Regions from separate parts of the Pseudoalteromonas sp. S1650 genome, predicted to be linked through region 2. Evidence: predicted binding sites of a transcription regulator. Region 2 holds the regulator's gene; the other holds the start of a gene.
What was found. The regulator FliA, encoded in region 2, starts transcription of late flagellar genes. The targets are predictions, from matches to a motif close to CTAAAGNTNNNNNNNNNNNNGCCGATA.
Positions count from the first base shown of each region.

Region 1: CWB80_RS00380 (DUF5610 domain-containing protein) is a predicted target of FliA. The motif match lies at 1,549-1,575, and genes of this name have one in related genera.

Region 1 covers NZ_PNDF01000006.1:20,302-23,726, reverse strand. Annotated here, with positions in the region: gene murI (glutamate racemase) at 1-334, opposite strand, end outside; gene CWB80_RS00380 (DUF5610 domain-containing protein) at 401-1,519, opposite strand; gene trmA (tRNA (uridine(54)-C5)-methyltransferase TrmA) at 1,683-2,780, shown strand; gene CWB80_RS00370 (2-thiouracil desulfurase family protein) at 2,783-3,235, opposite strand; gene CWB80_RS00365 (thiol:disulfide interchange protein DsbA/DsbL) at 3,296-3,425, opposite strand, start outside.
Region 2 covers NZ_PNDF01000047.1:24,997-28,421, forward strand. Annotated here, with positions in the region: gene flhF (flagellar biosynthesis GTPase FlhF) at 1-804, shown strand, start outside; gene CWB80_RS14590 (MinD/ParA family ATP-binding protein) at 797-1,657, shown strand; gene CWB80_RS14595 (RNA polymerase sigma factor FliA) at 1,684-2,394, shown strand; gene cheY (chemotaxis response regulator CheY) at 2,435-2,818, shown strand; gene CWB80_RS14605 (protein phosphatase CheZ) at 2,836-3,425, shown strand, end outside.

The DNA of each region.
Region 1 (3,425 bases), on a different contig from region 2:
TATGTTTGCTGTTACTTATAGCGCAAGCAGGCTTTATTGCAGGTACTACCCCGACAACTTCTATACTTGTGTGCTGACGAATAGTATCTAAGGCAGAGGTAGAGGCGGTATTACACGCAATAACTAGGATATCAACGTGTAAGTTTGCTGTCTCGATAAACTGTAGTAGCGCTAAAAGGCGGGCTATGATCGTTTGCTGACTTTGCGCGCCATAGGGCAATAAAGCATTGTCCATAAAATAACTATAATCAGCACCTGGAATCAATGCTTGGATCTGTTCAAGTACGGTTGTTCCACCTATACCAGAATCAAACACCATTATATGAACTGACAAACTGCTTACCTCGGATCATCAAAGGTCAGCAGTTTGCCATGCAGCTTTATAAAAAGAAAGAAAGGACTAAGCCTCTTCTTCTGTTGCCGAGCGTAGCTTATTCATTTGTTCGAACATTGCTTTGGTATAATCCACCAGCTCACTGACTTCTTCTTTATCTTGGTTTAACCATTGTAAGATGCCAGCCAGTTCATTTTGCAAACCAATATCGCCCGCTTTATTAAACGCCTGTTTCAAATCGTCATTAAATGGCGCTATTTTCTCAGCAACTTCTTTTTCAGGAGCAGGTTTATATTCTTCATACCCTTTAATCGCTGCTACTGTTTTGGTTTGTTTTAGATCCATGGTAAAGCCGACTAGTTGCTCGTTACCTAAGTTCAGCTCTTTAGCTTGTTCAAAGGCTTCTTCTAATGAACCAGAGAAGAATGTTTCGCTAACACTCTGCAAGTCTTCCATCAATTCATTGATAGCTTGCTGCTCTTGCTCATTTAAATCACCATTGACCGACATCGAGAATGATAAATCACGTGATTGCGAAGACTCACTGACAAAGGCTTCGTTGTCGCCATTTTTGCTATAACTGCTTGCAGACTTACTTTCGTATGCATCAGCAAAGCTAATACTAACTTCATCACCTTCAGCGGTGGTGAAAGTGTACTCCGCGTTATTACTTAAGCTGATGTATTGAGCTTGGCTGACTGAAACCGCATTAGGTTTAGGATTGAACAAGTCTTCTTCTAATTCATCAATACCTTTAAAGATACCTTCTTTAGACTTTTCGATACCCTCTTCGATGTCATCGTTAAGAATACCTGACTCTTTAAGCTCATCATACGCATCGTCGATGCCCATTTGCACACCTTTACGTGCATCACCTAGCATGCCTTTGAGTTTTTCATCATCAGCACCATCGGCTTTTGCTTTACGAAGTGCACCGCCAACAAAGTCGAGTACGTTTTTCACGATCTCTTCAAAGTCGAACAGCGGTTTATCTTTTTTCTCTTCGGCTTTAGGTAAACCAAGTGCCTCAGCAAGTTTATCATCAAGAACTTTTGCCGCGAGCTCACGACCGCGTTGTTGATAACTATCTTGACGATTTTGAATGGTAGGCTGCTGCAGAGCCTGTTTACCATTGTATTTATTCACATTTGTATTAGGCATATAGCCTAGGTTGCCAATTTTCATGATCCGACTCCATGTTATGGTTAACTCATTATCGGCCAAAAACCACAGAACTTAAGTTTTTGTATAAAAAAACGACACTAAAATAAATAACAAAACTAGACAAATCCTCAGCGCTCCCTACAATAGCGCCGTTATACAGCTAAGAGATAAAAGGTAATCAGCCATGGCGGTTATAAAAATTGATACAACTCAATATGATGCACAATTGAGTGAGAAAGAGCAGCGCATCACCTCACAGTTTCGACGTTTTGGGGTCGAAAAATTAGAAGTGTTCGGCTCTGATCCTATTCATTACCGCCAACGTGCAGAGTTTCGTGTTTGGCATGAAGGTGAAGACCTGTTTCACATCATGTTTGATCAACAAACTAAAGAAAAGATCCGCGTAGATGAGTTTGACCCTGCAGCACCTTTAGTGGGTGAAGTGATGCAAGCGATGATCGAAAACTTAAAAGACAATGAAGTTCTGCGCCGTAAGCTGTTTCAAATCGATTACCTTTCAAGCTTAAGTGGCGAGATCCTTGTTAGCTTATTGTATCACAAACAACTAGATGAGCAGTGGCTACAAGCAATTAAAGAGCTTAAAGCAAAACTGAGCACACAGTTTAAGATTGATTTTATTGGCCGTGCTCGTAAGCAAAAAGAAGTGATTGGTAATGATTACGTTATCGAGCGTTTAAACGTAAACGGTAAAGAGCTTATTTATCAGCAAGTCGAAAATAGCTTTACGCAACCGAATGCGAAAGTAAACATCAAGATGCTAGAGTGGGCACAAGCGCTTTGCCAACCCCTCAATAATGACTTACTGGAGTTATATTGTGGAAATGGTAACTTTTCGATTGCTCTTGCGGGTTCATTCGACCGGGTATTAGCCACTGAGATATCAAAATCATCGGTTTACTCAGCACAATACAATATTGCACAAAACAAGGTTGAGAACTTAGATATCATTCGTATGTCGAGTGAAGAGTTCACTCAAGCAATGAAAGGCGAACGTACCTTCTCTCGTTTAGATGGCATAGACCTGAAAAGCTATAACTGCCAAACAATCTTGGTGGATCCACCACGTGCTGGCATGGACACGCTAACTTGTGACCTAGTTGCGAACTACGACAACATTATTTATATCTCGTGTAATCCCGATACCCTAGAACGTGACCTTGATCACTTATGCAAAACCCATGAAGTAAAACGTTTTGCAATTTTTGATCAATTCCCTTACACCCATCACATTGAATCAGGTGTGTTTTTACAACGTAAATAAAATCACTCTGCCAGCGCAGCAAATAGCGCTGGCAACTGCTGCTCGCTGAATACAGCTATACCATTGTCAGTTAACAGCCTTGCAGTTAACCCCATCCCTGAAATTTTCTTTCCTGAATGACTACCATCGTAAATAGTATTGCGACCACATGACGGGCTTGATTCTTTTAACAACGCATAGCGAATGCCCTGTTTTTTGCAAAGTTTAAGTGCTTGTTCTGCGCCATAAGCAAACTGCACTGTGACATCTTGCGCATCTTTGGTAAGTACTCTACCCACTTTGATTTCTGCAGGCGGCCTTGGTGTAGGTAAGCCACCAGCTACTTCAGGGCAGAATGCAACGAGCCTTTCTTGCTGTTTAAGAGTTTCTAAACCAGGATGGAGTAAGTTTTGCGATTGCCCGTCATAACGAACAGGGTTTCCTAACAAACAGCTTGAAACTAATAGTTTTTGCATTTGCTTTACCAATAAAAAAGCTCCGCGAACGGAGCTTTGAATTAAATTTAACTAATTAGCTTATTTATCAGCTAGGTAGTTAATTAAATCTGCCATGCTCTTTGCATCACTGATGCCTGAGTCCGCACCTAAGATTAAGCGATATTTACCATTAACAATAAAAGTTGGAACGCCTTTTAAAGCACCTTTT
Region 2 (3,425 bases):
GCGGGTATGGGCATTGAACGTGATGTTGCTGAGCAAATGGCCTGTTTCATTCCTGACGATGTATCACGTCAACAAGCGTGGCAAGCATTACTGCAAATGGTTGAAAACCAAATGCATACAACGAATAACGAAATCCTACGTCAAGGTGGTGTATTCGCATTAGTGGGCCCAACGGGTGTTGGTAAAACAACGACTGTTGCGAAATTAGCTGCACTGGGTGCACAAAAATATGGTGCTGATAAAGTGGCGTTGATCACCACTGATACATATAGAATTGGTGCCTACGAACAATTGGCTACTTATGGTCGTATTATTGGCTGTGGTGTTAAGCAGGTAAAAGATGCGAATGAATTAGCTGAAGTGCTATACCATTTACGTAATAAGCGTCTAGTATTAATAGATACAGCGGGTATGAGCCAACGTGATTTACGTTTAACTGAGCAATTAAACACCCTAATGCGTAATCAGCGTGTTGATATTCGTAGTTATTTAGTATTAAGTGCAACAGCACAGATAAATGTGTTGCAAGAAACCGTAAGACACTTTAAAAAGGTTCATCTAAGTGGCTGTATCTTCACTAAATTGGATGAATCTTTAAGTTTAGGTGAGATTATTAGTATAGCGATTCAAAATCGCCTGCCAATAGGGTATCTTACTAACGGTCAGCGTGTTCCTGAAGATATTCGCGTAGCGAATGCTGAAAAACTAGTGAAAAAAGCTGAACAATTGTATTTAAAACGAGCAAAAGCACAACATTCACGACGTCAAGCAGTAGCGTCGAACACAGTAGGGATGTATGATTAACACAGTATTAGATCAAGCAAGCGGCCTGCGCAAAATGAATCAAAATAATAATAGTGGCGTTAAAGTTATCGCTGTGACTGGCGGTAAAGGTGGTGTGGGTAAAACCAACGTTTCACTCAATACCGCAATCGCATTAGGGCAGCAAGGAAATCGTGTATTAGTACTAGATGCCGATTTAGGTTTGGCAAACTGTGACGTGATGCTTGGCCTTCGTGTTGAACGTAACTTATCTCATGTTTTGTCAGGCGAGTGTGAGCTTGACGAAATTCTTGTTGAAGGTCCTGCAGGTATAAAAATTGTACCAGCGACCTCTGGTTCGCAAAGCATGGTGGAATTAACACCATCTGAGCATGCAGGCCTTATCCGCGCTTTTAGCGAGTTAAACACTGAGTTTGATATTTTAATTGTCGATACCGCTGCAGGTATTTCTGACATGGTATTAAGCTTTTCTCGTGCAGCCCAAGATGTTGTTGTGGTTGTATGCGATGAACCTACCTCAATTACCGATGCTTATGCGCTTATAAAAGTGCTTAGCCGTGAGCATGGCGTATATAAATTTAAAATTGTTGCCAATATGGTGCGCAGTTTGCGTGAAGGGCAAGAATTATTTGCTAAACTTTCAAAAGTAACGGATCGCTTTTTAGACGTTTCAATGGAGTTGGTAGCTACCATTCCTTATGACGAGAACATGCGTAAATCTACGCGACGTCAAAAGGTGATTGTTGAATTATTTCCAAACTCACCAGCTGCGGTGGCGTTTAAAACATTAGCAACAAAAGCAGTTAAGTGGCCGATCCCTAATCAACCTTCTGGCCATTTAGAATTTTTCATTGAAAAACTAGTAAACGGCTAACTATGACAACATCGGTGAATAAAGCGATGGGATATCAATCAGCACAAAACTTAAATGCGATTGTTGAAAAACATGCCTCTTTAGTTAAAAAAGTGGCGTGCCATCTAATTGCTCGTTTACCTGCCAGTGTCCAACTCGATGATTTAATTCAATCAGGCATGATAGGCCTAATTGAAGCATCAAAAAACTTTGATGCTAGCAAAGGGGCTAGTTTCGAAACTTTCGCTGGAATTCGTATTCGTGGTGCGATGTTAGACGAAATTCGTAGAGGTGACTGGGCACCACGCTCAGTTCACCGAAATGCTCGCCTTGTGGCTGAAACCATTTCCGAATTAGAAAGCACGCTAAATCGTGAACCTAAAGATACAGAAGTCGCTGAAAAACTTGATATAACGCTCGATGAGTACCATCATATTCTACATGATGTAAATTCTAGTAAAGTATTAGGTATAGAGGACTTAGGCGTTGATGAAGACGTCATTACACCTGTAGGTCAGGATTTAGGACTAGACAAACCGTTTAATAACGTTAAAAATGAGCGGTTTAACCAGTCTCTATTAACGGCTATCCAATCGTTACCAGAAAGAGATGCACTTGTTTTGTCTTTGTACTACAACGACGAAATGAACTTAAAAGAAATAGGACACATACTCGATGTTAGTGAATCGCGTGTGAGTCAGATACATGGTCAGGCGATGATTAAGCTCAAAGCAAAAATCAATGACTGGATTAATTAGTAGTAAGTAAATATAGGTTCAAACCTCACCGGAGGATGTTTTGGATAAAAACATGAAAATTCTTGTTGTTGATGATTTTTCTACAATGAGACGTATCATTAAAAATCTATTAAGGGATTTAGGTTTTACCAATGTGCAGGAAGCTGACGATGGGTCAACAGCATTGCCAATGCTACAAAATCAAGAATTTGATTTTGTTGTAACAGATTGGAACATGCCAGGTATGCAAGGCATTGATTTGTTAAGAGCAATTCGTGCTGATGATAGCCTTAAGCATATTCCTGTATTAATGGTGACAGCTGAAGCGAAAAAAGAACAAATTGTTGCTGCTGCTCAAGCGGGTGTTAATGGCTATATCGTTAAACCATTCACTGCTGCGACACTTAAAACCAAATTGGAAAAAGTGTTTGAACGTTTAGGTTAATCTAAGGGGAGAGGCTTATGTCAGCACTAGCTGCGCCTCAAATAAGTTTAGAGCAAGCTCGTCAACTTGTTGAGTTTCTTGAAAATGGTGAACAAGAAAAAGCTGATCAGCTGATACTTGAAACAGCATCAAAAGAACAATCAGAGCTGTTTGCTGAAATCGGTAAACTGACGCGACAATTACATGAAGCGCTAAAAAACTTTGATCTAGATACTCGTCTTTCAGATTTAACTACCGATGCGATCCCAGACGCTAAGCAGCGCTTAAATTATGTTATGGAAATGACAGAAAGCGCCGCTAACAAAACCATGGATGCAGTTGAAGCTAGTTTACCTATAGCGCAACAACTTGCAGATGAAATAGCGACGATTAAACCAACGTGGGATCGTTTAATGAGCCGAGAAATAGAGCTCGGTGAGTTTAAAAAGCTATGTCATAGCTTAGATAATTTTATGAATAACTCGCATACTAAAACCGATGAGCTACAGGGCTTGATGACCAATGTGCTGATGGCACAGGACTATCAAGATTTGACGGGGCAAGTAATCCGTCGCGTCATTGAGTTAGTGCGAGAAGTAGAAGACAGTTTAATTAATCTCTTAACTGT